DNA from 4 places in the Mesorhizobium sp. LSJC269B00 genome. Region 3 is predicted to be linked to each of the others. Evidence: predicted binding sites of a transcription regulator. Region 3 holds the regulator's gene; each other region holds the start of a gene.
The links. The regulator LexA, encoded in region 3, represses DNA repair genes until DNA is damaged. The targets are predictions, from matches to a motif close to TGTTCNNNNTGTGTTCNG.
Positions count from the first base shown of each region.

Region 1: a site for LexA is predicted at 3,351-3,368, ahead of X771_RS157090 (sel1 repeat family protein). Genes of this name have one in related genera too.
Region 2: a site for LexA is predicted at 3,940-3,957, ahead of recA (recombinase RecA). Genes of this name have one in related genera too.
Region 4: a site for LexA is predicted at 3,415-3,432, ahead of X771_RS151940 (UvrD-helicase domain-containing protein). Genes of this name have one in related genera too.

Region 1 covers NZ_AYVN01000002.1:722,657-730,217, forward strand. The annotation lists gene X771_RS157115 (endonuclease/exonuclease/phosphatase family protein) at 1-223, opposite strand, end outside; gene X771_RS157110 (AMP nucleosidase) at 376-1,836, opposite strand; gene X771_RS157105 (hypothetical protein) at 2,110-2,304, opposite strand; gene X771_RS1000000168720 (hypothetical protein) at 2,356-2,586, shown strand; gene X771_RS157100 (DUF2147 domain-containing protein) at 2,723-3,064, opposite strand; gene X771_RS157090 (sel1 repeat family protein) at 3,502-3,768, shown strand; gene X771_RS157085 (ABC transporter substrate-binding protein) at 4,155-5,276, shown strand; gene X771_RS157080 (acetyl/propionyl/methylcrotonyl-CoA carboxylase subunit alpha) at 5,343-7,304, opposite strand; gene X771_RS157075 (hypothetical protein) at 7,354-7,561, opposite strand, start outside.
Region 2 covers NZ_AYVN01000017.1:82,279-88,591, reverse strand. The annotation lists gene X771_RS138120 (SUF system Fe-S cluster assembly protein) at 1-57, shown strand, start outside; gene sufA (Fe-S cluster assembly scaffold SufA) at 163-543, shown strand; gene X771_RS138130 (GFA family protein) at 693-1,190, opposite strand; gene X771_RS138135 (TfoX/Sxy family protein) at 1,274-1,597, shown strand; gene X771_RS138140 (pseudouridine-5'-phosphate glycosidase) at 1,801-2,718, opposite strand; gene X771_RS138145 (carbohydrate kinase family protein) at 2,789-3,733, opposite strand; gene recA (recombinase RecA) at 4,016-5,119, shown strand; partial or broken gene alaS (alanine--tRNA ligase) at 5,391-6,313, shown strand, end outside.
Region 3 covers NZ_AYVN01000005.1:680,199-687,759, forward strand. The annotation lists gene X771_RS148565 (AMP-binding protein) at 1-67, shown strand, start outside; gene kynA (tryptophan 2,3-dioxygenase) at 64-900, shown strand; gene kynU (kynureninase) at 1,006-2,253, opposite strand; gene X771_RS148550 (GntR family transcriptional regulator) at 2,421-3,185, shown strand; gene lexA (transcriptional repressor LexA) at 3,391-4,173, shown strand; gene X771_RS148540 (ComEC/Rec2 family competence protein) at 4,167-6,623, opposite strand; gene arr (NAD(+)--rifampin ADP-ribosyltransferase) at 6,736-7,152, opposite strand.
Region 4 covers NZ_AYVN01000004.1:451,840-459,400, forward strand. The annotation lists gene X771_RS151945 (ABC transporter permease) at 1-324, shown strand, start outside; gene X771_RS151940 (UvrD-helicase domain-containing protein) at 642-3,374, opposite strand; gene X771_RS151935 (glucose/quinate/shikimate family membrane-bound PQQ-dependent dehydrogenase) at 3,659-5,971, shown strand; gene X771_RS1000000168105 (hypothetical protein) at 5,984-6,484, opposite strand; gene X771_RS151930 (dienelactone hydrolase family protein) at 6,620-7,525, shown strand; gene X771_RS151925 (response regulator) at 7,529-7,561, opposite strand, start outside.

The DNA of each region.
Region 1 (7,561 bases), on a different contig from region 3:
GCGGCAAGGTGCTCAACGTGCTGGCGAAGGCGGCCACGGCCAGCAGCAGGCCCACGCCCGCCTGCAGGCGAAACGAGGTGGCGAGCAGCGGCAGCGCAATCAGCCCCATCAGCACGGCAAAATGGATGCGGAAATGGGCGAAGGAATCGAAGGCCGGATGCAGTGCGCCAAAGAACCCGGCTACAAGCGCGGCCGAGAGGCCGAGCATTGCCAGGAACGCCATTGAAGCCATCATCTTTCGCACGCGTGCCATCAGACCGGGTTTTGCCCATAGACCGGGTAATACATTGCCGAGGTATCAGGCCTTTATCGGCTGAAATGCGGCCCAATCAAGATGACGAAACGCCTCGCGGCAAACATTTACGGCAAGCCGGTCTACTGAAAGGCCGTCTCCGAAAAGCTTCTCAGCTTGCGCGAATGCAACCGTTCCATCGGCATTTCCGCCAGCTTCTCCATCGCCTTGATGCCGATGGTCAGATGCTGCGCCACTTGCCGCTTGTAGAATTCGGTCGCCATGCCGGGCAGCTTCAACTCGCCATGCAGCGGCTTGTCGGAGACGCAAAGCAGCGTGCCGTAGGGCACGCGGAAGCGGAAGCCATTGGCGGCGATCGTGGCCGATTCCATATCGAGCGCGATGGCGCGCGACTGCGACAGCCGCTGCACCGGTCCGCGCTGGTCGCGCAGTTCCCAGTTGCGGTTGTCGATGGTGGCGACGGTGCCGGTGCGCATGATGCGCTTGAGATCGTAGCCGGAAAGTCCGGTGACTTCGGCGACCGCCTCCTGCAGCGCCACTTGGATCTCGGCCAGCGGCGGTATCGGCACCCACACCGGCAGGTCATCGTCCAGCACATGGTCTTCCCGGACATAGGCATGCGCCAGCACATAGTCGCCCAGCGCCTGAGTGTTGCGCAGGCCGGCGCAATGGCCGAGCATCAGCCATGCATGTGGCCGCAGCACCGCGACATGGTCGGTGATCGTCTTGGCGTTGGACGGGCCGACGCCGATGTTGACCATGGTGATGCCGCCATGGTTCGGCTTCTTCAGATGATAGGCTGGCATCTGAGGCAGGCGCGGCGCCGCCACGCCTTCGCTGGGTGCGTTTTGCCCTGCCTTGGTGATGACATTGCCCGGTTCGACGAATTCGGTATAGCCGTGGCCGCCTTCAGCCATCTGGGCCCGCGCGCGGGCGACGAACTCGTCGATGTAGAACTGGTAGTTGGTGAACAGCACGAAGTTCTGGAAATGCTGCGGGCTGGTCGCCGTGTAGTGCGTCATGCGGTGCAGCGAATAGTCGATGCGCTGCGCCGTGAACGGCGCCAGCGGCCTTGGTTCGCCGAACGCGACCTCGAAGGTGCCGTTGGCGATCTGGTCGTCGGTGCCGTCGAGATCCGGCACGTCGAACAGGTCGCGGATCGGCCGTTTGATGCGGTCGGCGGCGGCGCCATCGACATGGGTTCCTTCAAGGAACGCGAAATGCAGCGGGATCGGCGTGGTCGATTCCGAAACCGTTACCGGCACGCCGTGATTGCGCATGATCAGGCGAAGCTGCTCTACGAGATAGCGTTCGAACAGCACCGGCTGGGTGATGGTGGTCGAGAAATGCCCGGGGGTCGGCATGTGGCCGTAGGCCTGGCGCGAGTCGATCTGGGTGAACGAATTGGTGGTGACGCCGATCTCCGGGTAGAAGGCGCGGTAGCGCTTGCTTTCGTCGCCGCCGGCGGCAAGCGTGGCAAAGGAGTCGCGCAGAAACTTGGTGTTGCGGTCGTAGAGCACCTGCAAGGCGGCCACGGCCTTTTTGGCGTCGTCAAAGCTCTGCTTGCCGAAAGGCTCCGGCATGACGACCGATTCGATAGCTTGTGGGTAGATTCGCTTTTCCATGGCTCAATATAGAGACTTGAGGCCGCACTTGGGAGGGGAGGGTGGCCGCCAAGTGGTCGATTTATTCGTCCACGCCCAAGGTGTGCTGAGATTCAGGTAAGGCTGAGCCGGAGTCGAGGACGGGCGCGAAGCGACCAAACTGGTTGGCTTCGAGAACCGGAGCGGAGCGTACTCGAAGCATGTGAGCACCAAGGCCGCCACTTGCAGGCCGGCACCACCTTAATACCGGCACTAGCCGCGCTGCAGACTGACCAGCAAGACAAAGCCGACGCCATGCTTCTTCGTCGCCGGCGCGTCGATCGTCGTGTCGGCATTGGCCCGCATCATCGGCATGGCCAGGACCGGCGCCGACAGCACGACCAGAACGAGCGCCGCCCGCGGCAGGAGCCGAAGGGTCTGGAGGGCGTTGATGGCGATGCGGTTCATGGCTTTTGCTTTTCTGTTTGGATCTATGTCTTTGTCGTCTCAGGGGCGAAAATGGTTCATGCAATCGAATTGGCAGGAACTGGCTGCATCCAAGGAACGGGCCGGGCGGCCGGCTTCGGCCACGAGGATGGCGAAGAGCATCCCGAACAGGCTCATCAACAGGCAGACGATGGTGAAGCGGCGAGCGAGCATTTGCGTAGTGTCTCCTTGAACACGCCATCAAAATGCCCTGATGCGACTGAACCGGCGCTGATGCCGACGTTCATCTGCGGTTCAAAGTGATTGACGAGGTCTTAGAGAGAGCGTCGGTTCGGGTTTGCGCCGCGGCAAACGGCACGGTCGTCGCTATGGCGCGGACCGTCCTGCAAAAGAAAACGGGGCCTGTGAAGGCCCCGTTGGTCAACTCAAAGCAGCAAGATCAGAGCTTGTGCCAGGTCTGGCTCTTGCAGATCAGCCCGCCGAGCACGCAGCCGCTCATTTTGAGCGAGGTGCCCGACAGTGTTGCCTTGCCCGAATAGGTCTTGTCGTTTGCCGGATCGGTGATGTTGCCGGCATATTTGTTGGCCCCGGCCGCCTTGAGCGAACCGATGGTCTTCCCGGCATATTTGCCGGTCTTCAGGGTGATGGAGAATGAACCGCTGCCGCCGATAACTGCTGTGTCGCCGGCTTGTGTCTTCCAATTGCCTTCGATCGGATCGGCCCAAGCCGCACCAGCCATCATCACGGCGGCCGCCAGGGCCAAGCTCACTTTGCGAAACATATCTGTCCTCCCTGGTTTAGATGGGGCAGCCGCCTCTCTGCCCCTTACGCAAACGTAAGCTAATCCAGCTCCCGGCAAAACAAAAGCGTACCGCGACGGAAGGTTTCGCAATTTTCATGCAGGGTCGGGAGAGTGCAGCCCGTGGAAATGAAACGATCGAGGCGTTGGCTTTGGTTCGCGTGGTTAGCAGAGTGTTGATCGGCGCCTTGCAAATTTTCGTCAAATCGGTCGAGAAACGGCGGGATTGCTGACTTTGTATCCTTAACGAATTTCCGCGTTTACCTCTTGTTTTAGCTTTGTTTTCTCCAAATTAAGCACGCCATTTAACGACGGATTCAAGGCTCGGCCTCATTCTCGGAAGCATCGAAAGAGCGGCTCCCCAGGGAACACCGGGGGACAGAAGAGGCCCGCTCTCGGGAGCCAGACAGGGGACTAAAATGGCACGTTTTGAAATGCTTGAAGCCGGCTTCGGCGCCATGGGGGCAACTGCCCAGGCCGACATTCTTTTCGAACTGGGCATGATGTATGCGACCGGCCGCGATTGCGAGACCGATGTCGTTGCCGCCCACAAATGGTTCAACATCGCCGCCATCAAGGGCTCGGTCCGCGCCGCGGAACTGCGCTCGGAACTGTCGGCCGCAATGTCCAAGGTCGAGATCGCCAAGGCGCTGCGCGAAGCCCGCGAATGGATGACGATGCACTGAGATCGCGAGCAGATTATCGCAGGCAGATTATCGAAAACAGGGAAGCCCCGGGATCAAGACCGCAAAGACGGTCGGAACCGGTGAAACGACAAGGCCGCGACAAGACGGCCGACCATGAAAGAACAAGAACGCGGCAGGCCGGCACGGTCCAGTCGTGCACAATGGGGACGGCGGGCAGGTTTTCGTGGCGCGGGGGCGCATGGGGACTGCTACGAGCAAAAAGCCACGACCGGCCGGAACAGGCTGGCGTGGCTTTTTGCGTTGATGAGGCCCAATCGAGCGGCGCCGATGCGCCTAGACAGGCCCAATGAAGGATGAAATTGTCCCGCCTTCGGAAAGAAGCGCGGCCAGAGCGGCTGCGCGAGTGTGGGAGGAGTTCTATCACCATGAAAAAAACGGGTATTTTGAGCGCGGCCGTATTTGGCCTGATGATGAGCGCGCCGGTTGCCTTTGCCGATGACATCACCATTTCGGTGGTCGGCCCGATGACCGGACAGCTCGCCACGATCGGCGACCAGTTCAAGCAGGGCGCAACGGCAGCCGCCGACGCGATCAACGCCGCCGGCGGTGTCAACGGCTCGATGATCAAGCTCGACATCGAGGACGACCAGTGCGATCCCAAGCAGGCGGTTTCGGTGGCCAACCGGATCGTTGCCAACAGCGTCAAGTTTATCGACGGCCATGCCTGTTCAGGTTCGAGCATCCCGGCTTCCGCCGTCTACGCCGAGGCCGGCGCGCTGATGATGAGCCCGGCCTCTTCAAATCCCGAGCTGACCGATGCCGCCGCCAAGGCCGGCTGGCCGACGATCATGCGTCTCTATACGCGTGACGACGCGCAGGGCGCCTTCATTGGCCCGTGGATCGCCAAGAAATATGCCGGCAAGAATGTCGTTATCCTGCATGACAAGAGCGCCTACGGTCAGGGCGTTGCCGATGCCGTGAAGGCGACGATGAATGCCGGTGGCCTCAAGGAGATCGACTATGAAGGCATCAATGCCGGCGAGAAGGATTATTCGGCTCTCGTCACCAAGCTGAAGGACCTCAAGGCCGACGTTGTCTATTTCGGCGGCTATCACCCGGAAGCCGGGCTTATCCTGCGTCAGTCGGCCGAGCAGAGCGTCAAGTTCCAGCTGATCATGCCGGACTCGATCGCCTCGCCGGAATTCTGGCAGGTCGCCGGCCCCGCCGGTGAAGGCACCCTGTTCGTCTTCCCGTCGGACCCGCAGGCCAAGCCGGAAGCCAAGGAGGCCATCGCCAAGATCAAGGCGGGCGGCTTCGTGCCGGAAGGCTTTACGCTGTTCTCCTACGCCGTCGTTCAGGCGTTTGCAGAGGGCGTCAAGCGCGCCGGAACGGACGATCCGGTCAAGGTAGCCGAAGCGCTGAAGAACGGCACGCCTTTCAGCACCGTGGTCGGCGACGTGACCTTTGATGAGAAGGGCGATCTGAAGAACGCCAGCTACGACATCAACCAGTGGCATGACGGCAAATACGCGCCAATCGCGCAGTAATCGTCCGCGTACTCAAGGAAATGGCCGGGCTTGTCCTGGCCATTTTTCGTTCAAGCCTCCAGCCGGCTATGCAGCCTCTTCAACGAAGCGCACCAGCACCGTTCCGTCGGTGACCTGCGCGCCCTCGGTGGCGATTTCCGCGATCACGCCGTCATGGCTGGCCGCGATCGTGTGCTCCATCTTCATCGCTTCCAGGATCAGTAGCGGCTGGCCCTTGATCACCCTTTCGCCCTTTGCCGCGCGCACCAGCTTGACCACGCCTGGCATCGGCGCGCGCAGGCTGCCGGAAGCGGCGGCCGCCTCGTCGGTGCGCGCCAGCGGATCCGGGACGAAGAAACTGTAGCCGACCGCGCCTTCGAAGACGGTGACGTGGCCTGGCCAGCGGGCAAGGCGAGGGGCGGCGCGAAGATCATGCGAATTGACGCTGTCATAGGGCGCGTCCAGCGCCACCTCGAAGCGCCCGTCCGGCCGCACTGAAACACGCGCCAGTATATCGTCCTCGCCATGGCGCAGGCGCGTGCGGCGCGCAATGCTGTGGAAATGCGCATAGCCGGCAAGCGACGACCACGGATCGTTCGACGGCGGCAAGGCACCGGCGCCCGCCGCGGCAAGGGCCGCCGCGGCAACGATCTCGCTGCGCGGCGGGGCGACCGCGGTCAGCGCTTCCTGATGCCTGCCGATCAGGCCGGTATCGACGTCGCCGGCCGAAAAATCGGTGTTCGCGGCAAGTGCCGCGAGAAAGGCGGTGTTGACGGTCGAGCCGGCAATCTCGGTCTGCGACAACGCAGTCCCGAGCGAATCGAGTGCCGCCTGCCTGTCCTTGGCGTGGACGACCAGCTTGGCGATCATCGGATCGTAGAAGGGCGAGATCGCATCGCCGGCCCGCACGCCGGTCTCGATGCGCATGCTGGCGCCTGCGGGCGCGTTGTCGGGAAACGCCAGGTGATGCAGCGTGCCGGTCGCCGGCAGAAACCCTTTCGCCGCGTCCTCGGCATAGATGCGCGCCTCGAAGGCGTGGCCGGAAAGCGTGATTTCGCGCTGCGTCTTCGGCAGCTTTTCGCCGGCGGCTACCCGCAACTGCCACTCGACGAGGTCGGTGCCGGTGACCGTTTCGGTGACGGGATGCTCGACCTGCAGGCGGGTGTTCATTTCCATGAACCAGAAGCGGTCGGCCTTCAGCCCTTGCGAGGCATCGACGATGAATTCGATGGTGCCGGCGCCGGAATAGCTGATCGCCTTGGCGGCCTTGACCGCCGCTTCCGTCATCGCCTCGCGCAGCGCCGGCGTCATGCCGGGCGCCGGCGCTTCCTCGATCACCTTCTGGTGGCGGCGCTGCGCCGAGCAGTCGCGCTCGTAGAGATGCACGGCATTGCCAAAATTGTCGCCGAATACCTGGACCTCGATGTGGCGCGGCTTGTCGACATATTTTTCGACCAGCACGCGGTCGTCGCCGAACGCGGCCTTGGCCTCGCGCCGTGCGCCCGACAGCGCCTCGGAGAAATCGTCGGGATGTTCGACCCGGCGCATGCCCTTGCCGCCACCGCCGGCGCGCGCCTTGATCAGAACGGGATAGCCGATCTCACGCGCCTTGGACGCCAGCAGCACGATCTCCTGCGCCTCGCCATGATAGCCCGGCACCACCGGCACGCCGGCCTTTTCCATCAGCCGCTTGGCCGCGTCCTTCAGCCCCATGGCGCGGATCGAGGCGGCCGACGGGCCGATGAAGGTGAGCCCTGCCGCCACCACCTGGTCGACGAAATCGGGGTTTTCCGAGAGGAAGCCATAGCCGGGGTGAATTGCTTCGGCGCCGGTCGCCAGCGCCGCCGCAACAATCCTGTCGCCGCGCAGATAGCTTTCACCGACGGGCGAAGCGCCGATATGCACCGCCTCGTCGGCCATTTCGACATGCAGAGCCTTGGCGTCCGCGTCGGAATAGACGGCAACGGTGCGCACCCCCATCTTCCTGGCCGTGCGTATCACCCGGCAGGCGATCTCGCCGCGATTGGCGATCAGGATCTTGGCGAACATGGAGCCTCCCGGGTTTGTCTCGGGCGGCGCCGGTCTGGCAGGAATGAGCCTATTTCGAAGCCGCGATTTTGCAGCCGCCGCTCGCGGTCTGAACCTTCCACTTTTTCAGGCCAACCTGACAGCTTCGCAACGCCAACTCTTCCGCGGCCTTCTGAGATGGCGCGTTCAGCCGCGCACCGCAGATGATGTAAAGATCGTCGACGCGCGAGTAGAATGTGGTCGCGTAGGCCGAGTGGCCACTCGCCGCGACATAGGCG
Region 2 (6,313 bases), on a different contig from region 3:
CCCTGGTCGCCCGACCGCATGTCGGAAGAGGCGCAGGTGGCGGTGGGCTGGTACTAGGTTGACTGAGGTTGGTGCACTTGCACCAGTGGTAAAACTTCACCATTTTAGGTGAGGAATCATTCGGCAGGCCTTGAACCTGCATGGAATGGAAGAGGAAAAAGAATGGGACGCTTCGCCGTCATCACGATGACCGAAAAGGCCGCCGACCGGGTGCGCGAGATCGTCGCCACGCGCGACAATGCGCATGGCATTCGCCTCGGCATCAAGAAGGGCGGCTGCGCCGGCATGGAATACACGGTCGACCTGGTGACCGAGCCCAATACCAAGGACGACCATATCGAACGCGACGGCGCGCATGTCTATGTCGCGCCCGAGGCTGCCCTTTTCCTGTTCGGCACCGAGATGGATTTCGAGCAGACGACGCTGCGCACCGGCTTCACCTTCCACAACCCGAACCAGAGTTCGGCCTGCGGCTGCGGCGAATCCGTCGAACTGAAGCCCGCCGACCTGAAGGCGCTGGCTGAGGCGCGCGCTTCGGCCTGATCTTCCTTCTCCCCGTTCACGGGGAGGTGAGGAATGGTCCACGCAGCGGGCGAAAAGCCAATTGCTTGGCTTTTCGAATGACGAACGGCCCGAAGGGCCGGATGAGGGGCAGCGCTGACCATCGGAAGTCGCGCTCCGCGCCTCCCTGCTTACTTCACCCACATCTTCGTCCGCTTGTGCCAGTCGGCGATCGATTCCTCGGGATAGACGTCGAAGACCTTGTCCTTCTTGCCGATCACCGGCTCGACCCAACTCGCCTTGTATTTCAACATCAGATGCACCTTCTCCGACGGCTTCGGCAACTCGCTGTCGATTGCCGAGGCGAAGGGGTGGACCAGGTCCGGCCATGTCGGATCGTAGAGCCAGAGCGCCGAACCGCACTTCTTGCAGAAATTGCGCTCGCCCGTCGAAATCTCACACTTTGGATGCTCGTCGTCCGCGATCTCGGCCTGGTAGACGCCGAGATTGCGCTTGCCCTTGATTTTCAGCGTCTTGTAATCGGCGCCGAGATTGATGGCGAAGCCGCCGCCGCCCTGCTGCTTGCGGCAGATCGAGCAGTAGCACAGCATGAACGGCACCGGCGTGTTGCTCTCCACCTCGAAATGGACGGCATCGCAGCGGCAGGATCCCTTGAGCAGCAGCGGCATGACAGAACTCCGACGGATGGCTCTCAACTTGCCAGCATGGTTTTTGGTTGCAGCCATGGCAAGCCCGGTGACATGATTGCGGCATGGACAATGAACGCATCGAAGAGCTGTTCGAAGGCCTCGGCCCGGTCAGTATCCGAAAACTGTTCGGCGGCAAGGGTATCTATTTCGACGGCGTCATCGTCGCTATCGTGCTGCGCGGCGAATTGCTGCTCAAGGCTGACGAGCAAAGCGCGCCCGACTTCGAAGCCGCCGGCTGCAAGCAATGGACCTATACCGGCACCCGCCACGGCAAGCTGGTCGCGATGCCGTACTGGAGCATTCCCGACGACCCGTTTGATGATCCTGACGAGATGAGGGTGTGGGCGCGCCGGGCGTATGAGGCGGGACGAAGGGCGGGGAAGTGAACCGGGACCGCCGCGTTTCTTCCCACCCCCCTCTGTCCTGCCGGACATCTCCCCCGCAAGGGGGGAGATCAGTTGTCACATTGGCCTTCGCCAATCACCAACGTTGAAAATGGGAGCCTGCGGCTAAGCTGTTAATCTCCCTCCTTGCGGGGGAGATGGCCGGCAGGCCAGAGGGGGGTGCTGTCCCGCCGACGTAGGCGATCCTACAGCGCCGTCGCAATCCTCGCCGCCAAACGCGCATTGTTCTCGACCAGCGCGATGTTGGTCTTCAAGCTCCGGCCGCCGGTCAGTTCGAGGATTTTGCCCAACAGGAACGGCGTCACCGCCTTTCCGGTCACATTCTGCACTTCCGCCGCCTTCTGCGCGGCCTCGATATAGCCGGCCATCTCGTCGGCCGGAATTTCATCGTCCTGCGGCACCGGGTTGGCGATCAGCATGCCGCCGACCAGGCCAAGTGCCGCCCTGGTCTTGTAGAAATGCGCGATCTCTTCCGGTCTGTGCAGGGTCAGCGGCGCGCGGAACGGCGAATGCCGCGACCAGAAGGCCGGCATCGTCTCGCAGCCATGGCCAATCACCGGCACGCCGCGCGTCTCCAGCACTTCAAGCGTCTTTTCGATGTCGAGGATCGCCTTGGCGCCGGCCGAGACGACGATGACCGGCGTGCGCGCCAACTCGTCGAGATCGGCCGAGATGTCGAAGCTCTTTTCCGCGCCCTTGTGGACGCCGCCAATGCCGCCGGTGGCGAACACCTTTATCCCGACCATGTCAGCGGCGATCATGGTGGCGGCGACCGTGGTGCCGCCGGTGCGGCCTTGCGAGACCGCAAAGCCGAGGTCGGCGCGCGACAGCTTCATGGCATCGCCGGTCATGGCCAGCGACTCGCGCTCGCCGTCGGACAGTCCGATCTTGATGCGGCCGGCGACCACGGCGATCGTCGCTGGCACCGCGCCATTGTCCAGGATTATCTTTTCGACATTGGCGGCCATGGCGCCATTGTCGGGGTAAGGCATGCCATGGGTGATGATGGTGCTTTCCAGCGCCACGACGGGGCGGCCAGCGGCGAGCGCCTCGGCCACGGGCGCGTGGAGGTCGATGAAGGGGCGGGCGCTTTGCGGTGTCATGATGGTCTCCGATCCGGAGATCCGCGCGTCCGCTTGGACGCCGCGCTCCGGCAATGGCAATTGGCCGCCCTCATGCCATTTCCTGCGCGTCGGGCACAAGAGCCAGTGCCTCGGTGAAGGTCGTGGCGGTGAAGGCCGGCACGGCATCCGAACTTTCGATGGCGAGCGTCGCCGCGGCAACGCCTTCGCGGAGGGCCTGGCGCAATGCCAGGCCGCGCAGCAGGGCAGCGATGGTGGCGCCGGCCAGCGCGTCGCCGGCGCCGGTGACGTCGGCGACTTTTCTCGGCGCCGGCGGCAGGATAGAGAAGGCGCCGGCTTCGTCGAATCCCAGCACCGGGCCGTCGCCCGCCGTCACCACGCCACTGGTGAGGCCGCTGCAGCGCAGTCCGTCGACGGTCTCGCGCTCGGTGGCATTGGCATCGACGCCGGCGAGCACCATGGCCTCGCGCCGGTTCATGAAGACCTGCGCGAGTTCCTTCAGCACCGGTATCAGCCGCACCACCTTGGCCGGCGAAATGGCAATGGCGAACACCGGCTTGCCGGCGGCGACCCCCACCAGCCGCTCCAGCGCCGTTGATGGCAGATTGGCGTCGCAGAGCACCGCATCGGCCTCGGCGACCACCTCGCGCACCTTGGAGCGGCGGATCTGCTTGGGGAACGCCAAATCGTAGAGCGCCATGTCGGCAAAGCCGGTGATCAGCTCGCCATCCCTGTCGATCAGCGCGGTGTAGCTCGGCGTCGTACGGTCGAGGAAAACCGCCGACAGATCGGCAATGCCGGCCTCGGCGATGGCGCGCGCAACCGTCTCGGCCGAGGCATCGCCGCCGCGCACCGACAAAAGCGAGGCCGAGACGCCGCGCCGCACCAGGCTGCGCAGCGCGTTGAAGACGCCGCCGCCGACATCCTCGCGCATCGTGCCGGGGTTGGACGCCGCCGGCACGTAAGCACCGGACACCTGACCGCGCCGGTCGATATGGGCGCCGCCCACCGCCAGTATCTTTGCTGATTTCACCATGCCGGCGATATGACCTTTGTTTTTCGAACCGGACAAGCGCTAGGCTGTGCGACGGAGCTTCGCAGGCGAGCCGGCGATTCGGCCGATCGAAACAGCCGGAGCGTCTGGCCCAATGGTGGATACATCCGGAAACGAAACCATGAGACAAAAAAAGAACAAATCCGGATAAAGAGTGCTTTTCAGATATTTGACCCCTCTTGCCAAACGAGAACAAAAGTAGTACAAAATGGGCAGGGATTACGGATTGTCCGGCCTTCATTGACGACCAAGGGGTGATGTATCATGGCTCAGAATTCTTTGCGGCTTGTAGAGGACAAAGCGGTGGACAAATCAAAGGCTCTGGACGCGGCGCTGTCGCAAATCGAGCGCGCCTTCGGCAAGGGCTCGATCATGCGGCTTGGCGCCAACGAGCAGGTCGTCGAGATCGAAACCGTGCCGACCGGATCGCTGGGCCTCGATATCGCGCTTGGCGTCGGCGGCCTGCCGCGCGGCCGCATCGTCGAGATCTACGGGCCGGAAAGCTCGGGCAAGACGACACTGGCGCTGCACACGGTGGCGGAAGCCCAGAAGAAAGGCGGTATCTGCGCCTTCGTCGATGCCGAGCACGCACTCGATCCGGTCTATGCCCGCAAGCTCGGCGTCGATCTGGAAAACCTCTTGATCTCGCAGCCGGACACCGGCGAGCAGGCGCTGGAAATCTGCGACACGCTGGTGCGTTCAGGCGCCATCGACGTGCTGGTCGTCGATTCGGTGGCCGCCCTGACGCCGCGCGCCGAAATCGAGGGCGAGATGGGCGATTCGCTGCCCGGTCTCCAGGCTCGTCTGATGAGCCAGGCGCTGCGCAAGCTGACCGCCTCGATCTCGCGCTCCAACACCATGGTCATCTTCATCAACCAGATCCGCATGAAGATCGGCGTCATGTTCGGTTCGCCGGAAACCACGACCGGCGGCAACGCGCTGAAATTCTACGCTTCGGTGCGCCTCGACATCCGCCGCATCGGCTCGGTCAAGGACCGCGACGAGGTCGTCGGCAACCAGACCCGCGTCAAGGTGGTCAAGAACAAGCTGGCGCCGCCCTTCAAGGTGGTCGAGTTCGACATCATGTATGGCGAGGGCGTCTCCAAGACCGGCGAACTGGTCGATCTCGGCGTCAAGGCCGGCGTGGTCGAGAAGTCGGGCGCCTGGTTCTCCTACAATTCGCAGCGTCTCGGCCAGGGTCGCGAAAACGCCAAACTGTTCCTGCGCGACAATCCCGACACGGCGCGCGAGATCGAACTGGCACTGCGGCAGAATGCCGGGCTGATTGCCGAGAAGTTTCTCGAAAATGGCGGCCCCGAGCGCGGCGAAAGCGACGACGGCTTCGAGGAAGAATCCGGCGCCATGTAGGGCAGGGCCAGAGTTCGGCCATAAATCCAGTCTATTATCCGATGCTTAAGTAACCGAGTTCTTTAGTATTGCGTTTCAAACCGCTGGCCTTCGCGCTGGCGGTTTTCGTTTTTGGGCAGCGTGAAGCCGGCTTGGCAGTTGCCGGATTGGCCCAATTCCGTGTTTCTGGACAGGGTGGGGCGTGCCCGCTAAAAGGCCAAGTCGATCTTCTAAAAAGCAGAGACCAGTGTCCGCCGGCCGCGCCGGCGGTTTTCGCGAAAAGGCAGCAGTCATGAGTGGCGTGAACGAGATCCGGTCGACATTCCTCGACTATTTCCGCAAGGAGGGTCACGAGGTCGTGGCTTCGAGCCCGCTGGTGCCGCGCAACGACCCGACGCTGATGTTCACCAATGCCGGCATGGTGCAGTTCAAGAACGTCTTCACCGGCCTGGAGAAGCGGTCCTATTCGCGCGCCACGACCGCTCAGAAGAGCGTGCGCGCCGGCGGCAAGCACAACGACCTCGACAATGTCGGCTACACCGCGCGCCACCTGACTTTTTTCGAAATGCTCGGCAATTTCTCCTTCGGCGACTATTTCAAGGAGCGCGCCATCGAACTGGCCTGGAACCTGATTACCAAGGAGTTCGGGCTGAACAAGGACAAGCTGCTGGTCACCGTCTATCACACCGATGACGAGGCGGCCGGCTTCTGGAAGAAGATCGCCGGTTTCTCCGATGACCGCATCATCCGCATCCCGAGTTCCGACAATTTCTGGGCGATGGGCGACACCGGACCGTGCGGGCCGTGCTCGGAAATCTTCATCGACCGTGGCGAGCACATCTGGGGCGGCCCTCCCGGCAGCCCGGAGGAGGACGGCGACCGCTTCCTTGAATTCTGGAACCTGGTGTTCATGCAATATGAGCAGGTCACCAAGGATGAGCGCATCGACCTGCCGCGGCCGTCGATCGACACCGGCATGGGCCTGGAGCGCATGGCCTCCATCCTGCAAGGGGTGGAGAGCGTCTTCGAGACCGACCTGTTCCGCCACCTGATCGATGCGGCGTCGTCAGCGCTCGGGCAGGGCCCCGACAAGGAGACAGTCGCCTCCTTCCGCGTCATTGCCGACCATCTGCGCTCGTCCTCTTTCCTGGTGGCCGATGGCGTGCTGCCGTCGAACGAAGGCCGCGGCTATGTGCTGCGCCGCATCATGCGCCG
Region 3 (7,561 bases):
CGCCTTGCCCAAAACCCAGACCGGCAAGATCCAGCGCTTCCGGTTGCGCGCGGAGAAGATCAATTGATTAAGCCGCACGATCCGGCGTCCGATGGCGCGCAGATGTCGTTCAAGGAGCGGATGTCCTACAGCGACTATCTGCAGCTGGACAAGGTGCTCGATGCGCAGGCGCCGCTGTCTTCTGCCCATGACGAGATGCTGTTCATCATCCAGCATCAGACATCCGAATTGTGGATGAAACTGGCCCTCCACGAGATCGGCGCCGCGATCCGCTCGATCCGCGCCGACCGCCTCGAACCGAGCTTCAAGATGCTGTCGCGTGTCGCGCGCATCTTCGAGCAGCTCAACAATGCCTGGGACGTGCTGCGCACGATGACGCCAAGCGAATACACCGAGTTTCGCGACGCGCTCGGCCAATCCTCGGGCTTCCAGTCGTGGCAGTACCGCGCTATCGAGTTCATGGCCGGCAACCGCAACCTTGCCATGCTCGGGCCGCACAAGCACCGGCCCGACCTTACGGACAGGCTGGAAGCCATCCTGGCCACGCCGTCGCTCTATGACGAGGCGCTTCTGCTTTTGGCGCGCAATGGCTTCGACATCGGCGCCGACGCCAGTCGCACGGACTGGCGCGAGACGCGCGTCGAGAACGAAGACGTGCTGGCTGCCTGGCAAACCGTCTACCGCGACCCGCAGCGCTACTGGATGCTCTACGAACTGGCCGAGAAGCTGGTCGACTTCGAGGATTATTTCCGCCGCTGGCGCTTCAACCACGTCACCACGGTCGAGCGCATCATCGGCTTGAAGCGCGGCACGGGCGGCACCTCAGGCGCCTCCTATCTGAAGAAGATGCTGGAGGTCGTGCTGTTTCCGGAGCTCTGGACGGTCCGCACCCGGCTCTAGAGCATTTCACCGTTTAACGGAAACGGCGAAATGCTCTAGCTCTTTGATTGACGCAATTTCGGACGGAAAACCGCTTCACACTTTTCCTGAAATTGCTCTAGTTTCTCACGTAACCGCGGTCTTCACCGCGAAGCGGGCGTCCTGCCAGGCGCCGGTGCGCAGAATATCCTCCAGGACTTCGACCGCCTGCCAGACATCGCCATATCCGACATAGAGCGGCGTGAAGCCGAAACGGATGGTCGACGGCGCCCGGAAATCGCCGATCACGCCGCGCTCGATCAGCGCGCGCATCACCTGATAGCCATGCGGATGGAGGAACGACACCTGGCTGCCGCGCTGGCTGCCGTCGCGAGGACTTTCCAGTTCAAGCCCGTAGGCGCCGCATCTGGCTTCGACGAGCTGGATAAACAGGTCGGTCAGCGCGATGCTTTTTCTGCGCACCGCTGCCATATCGACGTCGTTCCAGATATCGAGCGCGCCCTTGAGCGCCCGCATCGACAGCACCGGCTGCGTTCCGCACAGGAAGCGGCGGATCCCGCTGCCGACGGCAAAGCCCTGCTCGAAGGCAAAGGGCCGCGCATGGCCCCACCAGCCGCTGAGCGGCTGCCTGATATCACCATGGTGGCGCTCGGCCGCGTAGATGAAGGCCGGCGAGCCCGGGCCGCCATTGAGGTATTTGTAGGTGCAGCCGACAGCGAAATCGGCATTGGCACGGTCGAGTTCGACCGGCAAGGCGCCGGCGGTGTGGCAGAGGTCCCAGATGATCAGCGCGCCGGCGTCATGTGCCTTGCGCGTCAGCGCCGCCATGTCGCGCAACTGGCCGGATTTGTAGTTTACGTGGTTGACCAGGATGACGGCAACGCTGTCGTCGATCAGCTCCTCGATTGCGGCCGCGTCGACGCCCTCCAGCCGCAGCCGCGTTCCCGGCCGGGTCGAGGCGACGCCTTCGGCGATGTAGAGGTCGGTCGGGAAACTGTCGCCCTCGGCAACGATGACCGACCGATCCGGCCGCATGCCGAGCGCTGCGTGCAGCAGCTTGTAGATGTTGATCGAGGTTGTGTCGCAGACCACCGTCTGCCCGTCAGCCGCGCCGATCAGTCGTCCGAGCTGATCTCCCAGTTCCACCGGCATGTTGAACCAGCCAGCCGTGTTCCAGGCGCGAATGAGGTCCTGCGCCCATTCCTGCGTGGCGGCCTGTTGCAATTCGCTGAAGACGGCTGGTGACGCGGCACCCAGCGAATTGCCGTCGAGATAAATCACGCCTTGCGGCAAGACAAAGCGTTCACGCATGGAGCGCAGCGGATCGGCGGCATCCATTGCATCGATTGTAGCGAGATCGGGTGTCGTGCTCATGATCCGGCGCCCTTCCATGGACAAACGCGCGCGGCGGAGCCTGCCGCCCAAACATGCCGGCGATCTTGAGTGGTCGCCCTTGAACTGTCAAATATTATATATAATTCACCCATTGAAAGGCTTTGATATATAATGATCCGCCGAGCGTTTATGTCTGATGGATCACGATGCTGGATGACGAGCAGACCTCGAAGACGGAAGCGGCCTATCGCCTGCTCAGGCGCGATATTCTTGCGACCCGGCTGGCGCCTGCCGCGCCGTTGAAGCTGAGCACGCTGCGCAACACCTACGGCATCGGCTGGACGCCGTTGCGCGAGGCGCTGTCGCGGCTGGAGGCGGAACGGCTTGTGACCGCCATCAGCAACCGCGGGTTTGCGGTCGCTCCCGTCTCTCGGGCGGAGCTCGAGGATTTGGCGCGTGCGCGGCTGGTGGTCGAACTGCCCCTGCTGGTGGAATCGATCGAGGAGGGCGACCGTGAGTGGGAAGACGCGGTCGTTGCCGCCCACTATCGTCTCTCACGGTGCGGGTCTGTTCTCGACGATCCATCGGATGATGCGGTCGACGCGTGGTACGAAAAACACGATGCCTTCCATGCGGCGCTGCTCAGTGCCGCGACATCCAGCTGGCTGCTGCGCTTCAATGCGACGATTTCCGACCAATTGCATCGCCATCACCGCTTTCTGGGTCTGGCCCCGACGCTGCGCGCCGCCGCCGGCCGCACGGATGGCCACCGGAAGGCCGTGGCGGCCCTGCGCGACGCCGTGGCGATCGAACACCATACCGCCCTGATGGAAGCGGCCCTCGATCGCGACGTCGAACGTGCGAAAACTCTGATGACCGCTCACATCGGCTACACGCTGCAGGTCTATGCCCAGAGTGAACCCGGCGCGGATGCTGCGCAGCCCCGTCCGAAAAGGAAGCGGCGATCGTAGCCGACGACGCAGGGCACTTTGTCTTCGTTTCACCCCGTTGCCGGCCAACGACTACGAGCGGCGCTCGCAGCGCCGAACGTTACGCTGAACAAAACGTCAACACATTCATTAAACTTTAAAAGGTTGCGGAACACAACTGGAACAGATAGTGTTTGTTCTGGGTTTGTTTTTTCTGATTCTGGTTTCAGAACCCTTGGGGGCCGCGATGCTGACGCGCAAACAACATGAGCTTCTGATGTTCATCCATGAACGCCTGAAGGAGAGCGGAATCCCGCCGTCCTTCGACGAGATGAAGGAAGCGCTCGACCTCGCCTCCAAGTCCGGCATCCACCGCCTGATCACGGCGCTTGAGGAGCGCGGTTTCATTCGCCGGCTGCCGAACCGGGCGCGCGCGCTGGAAGTGCTGCGGCTACCCGACTCGATCGCACCAGGCCTCAACGCGGCGAGGAAGTTTTCGCCGAGCGTCATTCAGGGCAGTCTTGGTCAAGCCGGCCAAGGGCAAGGCGGCCAGGGACAAGGCGGGATGGGCCAAGGCGGTCTCGGCCGCCAGATCAAGCCGGGCTCGCCGTCGCGTTCGATGTCTGCCGGCAATGACGATGCCGTTTCCGCGATTTCAATCCCGGTTATGGGACGCATCGCCGCCGGCGTGCCGATCGACGCCATCCAGCATCAGACCCATTCGATCTCGGTGCCGCCCGACATGATCATGGGCGGCGAACACTACGCGCTCGAGGTCAAGGGCGATTCGATGATCGAGGCCGGCATTTTCGATGGCGACACGGTCATCATCCGCAATGCCGACACAGCCAGCCCCGGCGAGATCGTGGTGGCGTTGGTCGACGATGAGGAAGCGACCCTGAAACGCTTCCGCCGCAAGGGCGCCTCGATCGCCCTGGAAGCCGCCAACCCGGCCTACGAGACCCGCATTTTTGGACCGGACAGGGTGAAGGTGCAGGGCAAGCTTGTCGGATTGATCCGGCGCTACTGAGCCGGCTTGGGTTTGTACTTTTCACGCTGGTTGTAAGGCGGCAGGCCGCGCGCTTCGCGGGAGAAGCGGCGTTGCTCGTGCCAGGGGCGATACGGCTTGTCGACGGCGAAGCGGATGGTTGGCGCTGCAGCTGCCGATTGCGGATCGAAGAAGACGGCGGCGCTGCCGTCGCGGGCCAGCTGTTTCTTCGTCACGACCAGCACAAGCGGGTCGCGGCACGGATTGTAGGCCGTGGCGTCATCGATGACGATCAGGCTCGCGAAGGCACAGGCCGGCCGCGCCGTCTTGCGGTCTTTGGCAAGGGCTACAATGGCTCCGGAAGGGTGTCGGGCGATACAGAGATCGCCCATGCAATAGAAGGGCGACCCGGGCGGCAGATCGAGCGGATCGAGATCGAACCGCGTATCTGTTGCCTCGAAAATCTCGGGCGGGATAATGGTTTCGGCCCGCAGCGCCCGTTTCCAATTGTCCGTGGTGAATTCGTTGGAGCGTTCGCGGTTGAGGGCGAGTTCGCCGCCACCGATCGGCATGGCCACCAGATGTGCGTCCTCGGATATGAGCACGTCGGGCGTAAGCACCTGCGGCACCGTCAACAGGCCGGCCAGCGCGAAAGGCACGGCCGCCAGCCTGAGCCAGGTGGTGGCCATGGTGGCGATGACGAGGGCGACCGCCACCAACAGCACCGAGCGGATGGAGATCAGCCCGACGGCGTCGACCGGCGAGCGCTCGGAAATCCAGGCCGATATAGCGATCATCGCCATCAGACCCTTGCCCATCACATAGAGGAACGGCCCGTCGGCGCCGAACGGCATCGCCAGTGCGCTGAGCACGGCAAAGGGCATGACGATCAACGAAACAATCGGCATCACGGCCAGATTGGCGATCAGGCTGAGCGGCGACACACGCTGAAAATGCCAAATGGCGAACAGCAAGGTTGCACTGCCGGCGATGATCGAGGTCATGGCGAGGCCGCCCATGGCCAGCGCGAATTTTCGCGACAGGAAGCCGACGAAGGAGCGCTTTGCCGACGGCGTTCTCACCTTGTCGGCGCGGTAATCGGCCCAGCCGGCATAGGCGCCGACAAGGGCGGCGGTGGCGGCAAACGACATCTGGAAGCTGGGACCGACCACCTCGTGCGGCGACACCAGGATGACGGCAATGGCGGAGATCGCCAGATTGCGCATGGTGAGTGCGGCGCGATCAAACAGCACGGCGACAAGCATGACCGCCAGCATGATGAAGCTGCGCTCGGCGGCAACCACGACGCCTGAAATAACGAGATAGGCGGCGATCGAGACAAGCGCTGCCGCGGCCGCATATTTCTTCACCGGCCGGCGCGAAGAGAAATCGGGAAACAGCGCAAAGGCGCCACGCAGCAACGCCATGATGGTGCCGGCAACCAGCGCCATGTGCAGGCCGGAGATGGAGATGATGTGGTAGATGCCGGTGCGCCGCATCGCTTCGTTGACCTCGTCCGGGATGCCAGCGCGCACCCCGACAATCAACGCCGCGGCAATCTCGCCTTCGGCGCCGCCGATCTTGCCCCTGATATGGTCGGCAATGTTTTCGCGCGCGTTCTCGATTGCCGAGGAGAGCCGCGCGGTCAGCGGCGGCGGTCCCTGCGTAGCAATGGTTTTCGGATTGCCGAGAAAGAAGCCGCTGCCGCCGATACCGGTGAAATAGCTGTCGAAGGAGAAATCGGAGCTCTCTGGCCGCACCGGACCGGTCGGCGGCAACAGCCTGGCATAGCCGGTGATCAGGGAGCCGGCGGTCATATCGGCGGGAACGGTCCGCGCCGAGAGCCTGACCCGCTCCGGGGCGTAGCGCAGCTTGGGGTAAGCGGTCGAAACCACGTCGAGCGTCAGCCTGATGCGCCCGCTCTCCATCTGTTCGAGACTGACGACGCGGCCGGTCAGCCGTGTCTGGATCTCGGAGCCGAGCATCTGCGTTCCGGCGCGCCAGGTCTCGACCTTGGCGGCGACGACGCCGAGCGCGCACAGCATCGCGGCCATGCAGAACAGATGCGTCCTCGGCTGCGATCGCGTGGCGACAGCGCAACATGTCGCCAGCACCACAATGGCGATTGGCTGCGCAAAGCCGGGCTCGCCGGCCAGCGAGAAATAAATGATGACGCCGGCCGCCAGGAAAACCGGCACCAGCAGGAAGGCGACGCCCCGGTCGAGCTCCGTGTTGGCGGCCACGGCAAGGCTGCGGCGGAGCGCGGGCCATGACGGACGGCGAAGCCGTCTGCGCAGACGGGCGATAGATCCGGGCGCTGTGACTTGCGTCGGCAACGCGTGACCGGGCAGCGCAGGCGCGACGCCGGGATGCGGCTCAGGCAGCGCGAGGGGCAGCGGCTCGGCATAGGGACTATCGGCAAACAGCGAGCGTTCGCTGACGCTTGCCTCGGCGCCTTCGCCTTCCTTCGTGCCCCGGCCACGTCCAGCCATCGGGTCTGCCCCTTGCGCCCCAGACCCCCTATGCTACATGAACGCGCAAAGCGCGAAAGTCTGCGTGATCACGTCCACCGCGCCGGAATCGACCATCACCTGGCAAGGACGCTCAATCCTCAATCATATCCTGGCCCTCCGCCCTCAGGCGAGCAAGCCCATCGTGCATTGCCTTCAATTGTTCCGGTGTATGACCCTGCCATTCACCGAGTTCACCCAGGATGAGCAACGGATCACGGGAGCGGTAGGATTTCGTCGGATTACCGGGAAATTTTTTGTCGGTCAGGTTAGGGTCATCCATAAAAAACCCCGTCGGCTTTACGATGTAAATCCTTTGACGACCGTCACCCGTTGCAAGCTCTGCTCCCCAGATGGCGGCTTCCAGTGTCTGGGTGAAATAGATCCATGACAGTGGTTTACCTCTGAAATTGGAAGGGTGGCCGACGCTCAGCAGATCCCCGGGTTTCAAATCCGCCCGGGTACCATGGTAGAACGGATCACCCTCCGTATGGTCGGCGTTTTCGGTCATCGGTAGCCCTTCTTTCAATCTGCCTCCTTCGTGGCGGACCGGACTGCACACAGTTGCGGTGTTCACGATAATGATTGCAGAAAGGTCAATATGCGTGACCAAGCCAACGCTGTCACGGCGGCGTTGTGTCGGGCAGTGCCGCATCCGTGAAGAAATGTCCGCTCGTCAGAGGGGGCTACCACCGTCGCAGCGATGTTCCAGGCACTGTGACGGGCGCTGCAGCCGAATGAAACCCAGACATTGACGCTGCTGCCAAACGAGGTTGCGCGGAGGTGCGAACAGATTTTGTGCTACAAGGCTCCACCGCCAGTTGACGCAACCGATAATTGCCGACGTGCCCCCGGCCTCATCCAGCCATCGGGTCTGCCCCTTGCGCCCCAGACCCCCTATGCTACATGAACGCGCAAAG
Region 4 (7,561 bases), on a different contig from region 3:
GTGCGGGTGAAAGTGTTCATCTTCACCGGCATCGGGGCCGCGATCGCCGGCACGTTTTCGGTGATGATCAACTTCACCTGGTGGCCGACCGCGGGCGACGGCTATCTCTTGCCGGTGCTGGCTTCGGTGTTCGTCGGCGGCACGCCGACCTGGGGCGGCATCGGTACGGTTGCCGGTGGAGCGATCGGCGCGGTCACCGTGTCGTTCATCCAGACCGGCGTCGTGGCGGCGGGCCTGAGCGGCTTCTACGTCCAGTTCTTCAACGGGCTGATCATCATCCTGTCGCTGCTGGGGCACAAGTGGAACCAGGCGCGGTACAGGTGAGGGGCGGGCTAAATTGACGGGGACGCTCATGTTGCGGACCGCATGCCCCGACGACTGGGCAGACGCCGTCGCTTCGTCATTCTAGGGCGGAGCAGGAGCGAAGCTCCGTCGCGTAGACCCTGGAATCCATTCCGCGACCTTGGCGTGCAGCTGCGCAGGATTCCGCACCGTGGCAACGCGTTGAAGACGCGGGATGGATCCTCGGGTCTACGCTGCGTCGCTACGCTCCTTGCTCCGCCCGTGGATGACGATGCGGGGAGGGCTCCGCCAGACTACAACAATGTGGTCGCTTGTAGGACAACAGGACAAGCGGGCGCTCACACCGCCGCCACAAACCCGTCCAGCACGCGTTTCTGGCCGGCCTTGTCGAAGTCGATGGTCAGCTTGTTGCCTTCGATGTTGGAGATGTTGCCGTTGCCGAATTTCTGGTGGAAGACGCGGTCGCCGACGCTGAAGGGCGACGGCGTGTCGGCGACGGATTTGGCGACCAGTTCGCCATCGATGGTGCGGCCTTTGACCGAGGTGCGGCCGGCGCCGTAGCCGCTGTCGGTCTCGCCATAGCCGATGCGCTCGACCTGGTGGCCGGAGCGCGAGCCCCAGTTGCGGTCGGTGGCCTCGGTGCGGTTGGCCTGCGCGCGCTGCCAGCCGGGCGTCGCATAGGTGTTGGAGAAGGCGCCGGATTTTTCCGCGCCGACATTGTCGAAGCGCGAGGCGCCGTAGGGGTTCTGCCGCCCTGCGCCCTGGCCGCCACGGCCCGACGCGAACGAACCGCCGCCATAGGAATTGCCGTAGCCGCCATAGGAGTTGCCGCTTTCGGCGACCTCGACATGGGCTTCCGGCAGTTCGTCCAGAAAGCGCGACGGGATGGTCGACTGCCACAGGCCGTGGATGCGGCGGTTGGAGACGAACCACAGATGCAGGTTCTTCTTGGCCCGGGTCAGGCCGACATAGGCGAGACGGCGCTCTTCCTCCAGGCCGGAGCGGCCGCCTTCGTCCAGCGCGCGCTGGTGCGGAAACAGGCCTTCCTCCCAGCCGGGCAGGAAAACCGTCTCGAATTCGAGGCCCTTGGCCGAATGCAGGGTCATGATGTTGACGGCATCCAACTCGGCATTCTGCTCGGCGTCCATGACCAGGGCGACATGTTCGAGGAAGGAGCGCAGCGATTCGTACTCCTCCATCGAGCGGATCAGCTCTTTCAGGTTTTCCAGCCGGCCCGGCGCCTCGACCGAACGGTCGTTCTTCCACATGTCGGTGTAGCCGCTCTCCTCCAGAATGGTCTCGGCGAGTTCGGTGTGCGGCGTGGTTTCAAGCGCCTTCTGCCAGCGCTCGAAATTGGCCGCCACTTCGCGCAAGGCCGCGCGCGGTTTCGGCTTCAGCTCGTCGCTTTCCGCAAGCTTGGCGGCTGCCTCCAGCATCGGGATGCGCAAGCTCCGCGCCGTGTCGTGGATCTGGCGGATGGTGGCTTCACCCAGGCCGCGCTTGGGGACATTGACGATGCGCTCGAAGGCGAGGTCGTCGGCGCCCTGCGCGACGACGCGGAAGAAGGCCAGCGCATCGCGGATTTCCATGCGCTCATAAAAACGCGGGCCGCCGATGACGCGGTAATTGAGGCCGAGCGTGACGAAGCGGTCTTCGAATTCGCGCATCTGGAAGGAGGCGCGGACCAGGATGGCCATGTCGTTCAGCTTGTGCTTGGCACGCTGGTAGGTCTCGATGGTTTCGCCGACGGCGCGGGCTTCCTCCTCGGAATCCCAAGCGGCGTGAACATGCACCTTCTCGTCGTCCTCGGCGACCTTCTCGGTGAACAGCGTCTTGCCGAAGCGGCCCTCATTGTGGGCGATGAGGTGCGAGGCAGTGCCGAGGATGTGCGCGGTCGAGCGATAATTGCGCTCCAGACGGATGATGGTGGCGCCGGGAAAATCCTTGTCGAAGCGCAGGATGTTGTCGACCTCGGCGCCACGCCAGCCATAGATCGATTGGTCGTCGTCGCCGACGCAGCAAATATTCACGCTCACGGGCTGTTCCGCGCCTGCCGGCGCGGGCCCTCGCAACGGCTCGGACGCCCGGTCGGGCATGCGGCCTTTGGCCGAGCGCGCTTTACCCTCCCCTGGATGGGGAGGGTCGCCGCGAAGCGGCGGGGAGGGGTGACTGGCGCCGGCGCTGCCACCCCCACTCGCGCCGCTACGCGGCGCGACCTCCCCCATCGAGGGGGAGGTAGGTCTTTGCGCCAGCAGCCGCAGCCACATGTATTGCGCGGTGTTGGTGTCCTGGTACTCGTCGACGAGGATGTATTTGAAGCGCTTGTGGTAGTCCTTCAGCACGTCCGGATTGGCGCGGAAGATGCGGATCGGGTGGCAGAGCAGATCGCCGAAGTCGCAGGCGTTCAGCGTCTTCAGCCGCTCCTGATAGGCCTTGTAGAGTTCCCGGCCCTTGCCGTTGGCGAAGCTGCGCGCGTCGCCCTCGGCAATGTCGGCGGGGCCTTGGCCCTTGTTCTTCCAGCCGTCGATCATCTGCGCGAACTGCTTGGCCGGCCAGCGCTTGTCGTCGAGGCCTTCGGCCTGGATCAGCTGCTTGATCAGCCGTACGACATCGTCGGTGTCGAGGATGGTGAAATCGGATTTGAGCCCGGCCAGCTCAGCGTGGCGGCGCAAGAGCTTGACGCCGATGGAGTGGAAGGTGCCGAGCCACGGCATGCCCTCGACGGCTTCGCCGACGAGATGGCCGATGCGCTGCTTCATCTCGCGCGCGGCCTTGTTGGTGAAGGTCACCGCCAGGATCTGCGAGGGGAAAGCCCTGCCGGTGGCCAGGATATGGGCGATGCGGGTGGTCAGCACGCGGGTCTTGCCGGTGCCGGCGCCGGCCAGCACCAGGACCGGGCCTTCGGTGGTTTCCACCGCCAGCCGCTGCTCGGGGTTGAGGCCGTTGAGATAATCGGGCGCGCTGTTGGGGCCGCTGCGGGCCGCCATGGCGCGCGCAGCTATGCCCGACGGGGCTGCGGGCCGCGCATTGGGTTCGTCAAAAAAGGGCATGTCTTCCGCAAAGCCGGACATCTCCCCCGAATGTAGTGATTCGGGAGCGAAAGACCAGAAGTGTCTACGTTTTGTTCTGGTTTGAAAGTGAGATTCTGGGGCGCAGTGCGAATTTCATCGTCCCGACGCCCGACAATGTCGTGGAGGTGCTGCAGCGTGGGAGCGGAATGAAGTCGAGCGTTTGCTCTCGCCTTATGCTGGCAGGGCCAGCTTGACACACGCGGCCTGGGGGAGAAAGCTGGCGACAGGGCAGGGGCGGCTGCCCGTGAGGCGCTGCAAAGCGCATCAGTCGAAGGAGTATCGTCTTGGCTGTCGTCATCACCTCCCTCATCCTGTTCCTCATCGGCCTCGCACTTGGCGGCGGCGGCGTCTGGCTCGCGATGCTGGGCGGCAGCTGGTACTATGTCGTCACCGGTCTCGCCTTCCTCATCGCCGCATGGCTGCTCTTCCGGCGCAAATCGACGGCGCTCTGGCTCTACGCGGCGATCGTGCTCGGCACGCTGGCCTGGGCGGTGTGGGAAATCGGCTTCGACTGGTGGGAACTCGGACCGCGCGGCGGCATCATCGTGCTTCTGGCGCTGTGGCTGCTGACGCCTTGGGCAAGGCGGGGCCTGATCGGCCCCGACGCGCGCGCGCCGCTCATTCTGGCCGTGCTCGCATCGCTCGCCGTCGCCGGTTATTCGATGACGGCCGATCCCAAGGACATCGCCGGCGACCTCAGCGCCGACAAGGTGACGCCGACTGCCGATCTCGGCGGCAATGTGCCTCCGGGCGAATGGCATTTCTACGGCCGTACGCAATTTGGCCAGCGCTATTCGCCGCTCGACCAGATCACGCCCGACAATGTCGCCAAATTGCAGCCGGCCTGGATCTACCAGACCGGCGACGTGAAAGGGCCGGACGATGTCGGCGAAACCACCTACCAGGTGACGCCGCTGAAGGTGGGCGATGCGCTCTATATCTGCACGCCGCACAATTTCGCCATCGCCATCGATGCCGCCACCGGCAAGGAGAAATGGCGTTTCGATCCCAAGATCAAGCTCGACAAGGACCGCCAGCACCAGACCTGCCGCGGCGTGTCCTATTATGCCGATGCCAAGATCGCCGCCGGCCAGCCTTGCGCGACGCGCGTCTATCTGCCGACCTCGGATGCGCGGCTGATCGCGCTCGACGCCGCCAACGGCCAGGTCTGCCCGTCCTTCGCCGAAGCCGGCACGCTCAATTTGTTGACCAACATGCCGTATCCGAAGTCGGGCTATTATTACTCGACCTCGGCGCCGCTGATTGCGGGCGGCAAGATCATCATCGGCGGCGCGGTCAACGACAATTATTCGACGCAAGAGCCGTCCGGCGTCATCCGGGCCTTCGACGTCGACACCGGCGCCCTGGTGTGGAACTGGGATTCCGGCAATCCGGACCAGACAACGCCGCTGGCGGCAGGCCAGACCTACACCCACAACTCGCCCAACATGTGGTCGACGGCAAGCGCCGACGAGAAGCTCGGCCTGCTCTATGTGCCGCTCGGCAACCAGACGCCGGACCAGCTCGGGATGGGCCGCAGCGCCAATGTCGAGAAGTTTTCCTCCTCGATCACCGCGCTCGATCTGGCCACCGGACAAGTGCGCTGGGTGCGGCAGACCGTGCATCACGACCTCTGGGACATGGATGTGCCGGCACAGCCGACCCTGGTCGACATCACCACCGCTGCCGGCGTCGTTCCGGGCCTGGTTGGACCGACCAAGCAGGGCGACCTCTACGTGCTCGACCGGCGCAGCGGCGAGCCGATCATCCCGATCAAGGAAGTGCCGGCGCCGGGCGGCGCTGTCGAGGGCGATCACACGTCGCCGACGCAGCCGGTCTCGGATCTCTCCTTCAATCCGAGGCCGCTGACCGGCGCCGACATGTGGGGCATCACCATGTTCGACCAGCTGGCCTGCCGGATCGAATTCCAGGGCCTGCGCTACGAGGGCCGCTACACCCCGCCATCGGTGCAGGGGTCGCTGGTCTATCCCGGTAATTTCGGCACATTCAACTGGGGCGGCGTCGCCGTCGATCCGGTGCGGCAGGTGATGTTCGGCATGCCGACCTATCTGGCGTTCAAATCGCAGCTCATTCCGCGCGACCAGGTGCCGCCGCCGGATGAGGGGCGCGGCAGCGAGCAGGGGCTGAACCGCAATGAGGGCGCACCCTATGCGGTGGTGATGGGGCCGTTCCTGTCGCCGCTCGGCGTGCCCTGCCAGGCGCCGCCATGGGGCTATGTGGCGGGAGCGGACCTCAGAACCGGCAAGATCGCCTACAAGCACCGCAACGGCACCGTCTACGACATGACGCCGTTGCCCTTGCCGCTGAAGGTCGGTGTTCCCGGCATTGGCGGGCCGATGATCACCGCCGGCGGCGTCGTCTTCCTGGGCGCGGCGGTCGACGACTATCTGCGCGCCTATGACCTGACATCGGGCAAGCAGCTTTGGCAGGCCAGGCTGCCGGCCGGTGGGCAGTCGACGCCGATGACCTACACCGTCGCCGACGGCCGCCAGTTCGTGGTCATCGTCGCCGGCGGCCATGGCTCGGTCGGCACCAAGCCCGGCGACTATGTGATGGCCTATACGCTGCCGAAGTAGCAGCGATGTGACTTAGGTAAGTGATCGGCCCGGCAGATATTCTGTCGCGCCGCCCCTCATCTGCCTGCCGGCATCTATACGGGGAGAAGTGCCCGGCAGGGCGATGAGGGCAGCAGCAGCCTTGGTCAGCTTGCGTAAGAGATGGCCTTTGAGGCTGGGCACGGAGCCCAGTACTTCATTGGTTAGCTGCGGCCCTGTTTCGGCCTGCTGGATCAGCGTGGTGCCGGCCGACGCCGGTCGACGCGGACCTTCACCATCCGAGCGGCGGCTGCGGCAGCAGCGGAGCGCATTGCCAGCAAGGCAGCAACAGCAAGCACGAGCGCGCTTGCAAGGATCGGAGTAGACAAGGTCATGGCGTTGTTCCTTCTCGTCGGGCTCGCCGCTACGAGCGAGACCATCATCAGCTTCCTTCCATATTGTGGCGGCACCATCGACATTCTCTGAAATGACCAAAATGTGATGGGCGCGTTCGGCGGGGCGGCCGCATCGTTCGATGGCGCAAGCGTCACCCATCCGAGACTGGACCGTGCGAGCTTGCACCCTATCTTGATCCGCGAGTCATCCCGGAGTGACCGCGAGGTCATCCCGGAGTGACCATGAGGTCATCCCGGAGTGACCGTGAGATCATCTCCTAACGAGGAGCACGCCATGACGAAACCCACCGCCGAAGCCGTCAAACCTGCCAAACCTGCCATCACCCAGGCGATGATCGATGCCTATGACGAATACACGCATCTGACGCTCGACCGCCGCCGCTTCATGGAACAGCTGACCAGGCTTGCCGGATCGGGCGCGGCGGCGGCCGCGATCGCGCCGCTGCTTGCGGCGAATTCGGCGCAGGCGGCAATCGTCGCCGACAACGATCCGCGCGTGAAGGCTGAAGATATCACCTATTCCGGCAGCAGCGGTGAGATGAAGGGCTATCTGGTCAGGCCGGCGGACCAGTCCGGCAAGCTCGGCACCGTCATCGTGGTGCATGAGAACAGGGGGCTCAACCCGCATATCAAGGATGTTGCGCGGCGCGTTGCGCTGGAAGGGTTCGTGGCGCTGGCGCCGGATTTCCTGTCGCCGCTCGGCGGCACGCCCGCTGACGAAGACAAGGCGCGCGACATGTTCACCAAGCTCGACGCCAGCCAGGTCACCGCCGATGGCCTGGCGACCATCGCCTATCTCAAGGGCGAGAAGGACGGCAACGGCAAGGTCGGTGCTGTCGGCTTCTGCTGGGGCGGCGGCACGGTCAACAATCTGGCGGTCAACGCGCCCGATCTCGCCGTCGGCGTCGCCTATTACGGCATGCAGCCGAAGGCCGAGGATGTGGCGAAGATCAAGGCGGCGCTGTTGCTGCACTATGCCGGGCTCGACGAGCGCATCGACGCCGGCATCGATGCCTACAAGAAAGCGCTCGACGCCGCCCATGTCGAATACACGCTCTATGTCTATGACGGCGTCAACCATGCCTTCAACAACGACACCTCGGCCGCGCGCTACGACAAGAAGGCAGCCGATCTCGCCTGGGGACGGACGATCGCTTTCCTCAAGGAGAAGCTGGCGTAGGCTTCAGGCCGCCGACGACGCCCATACGCTTTCATA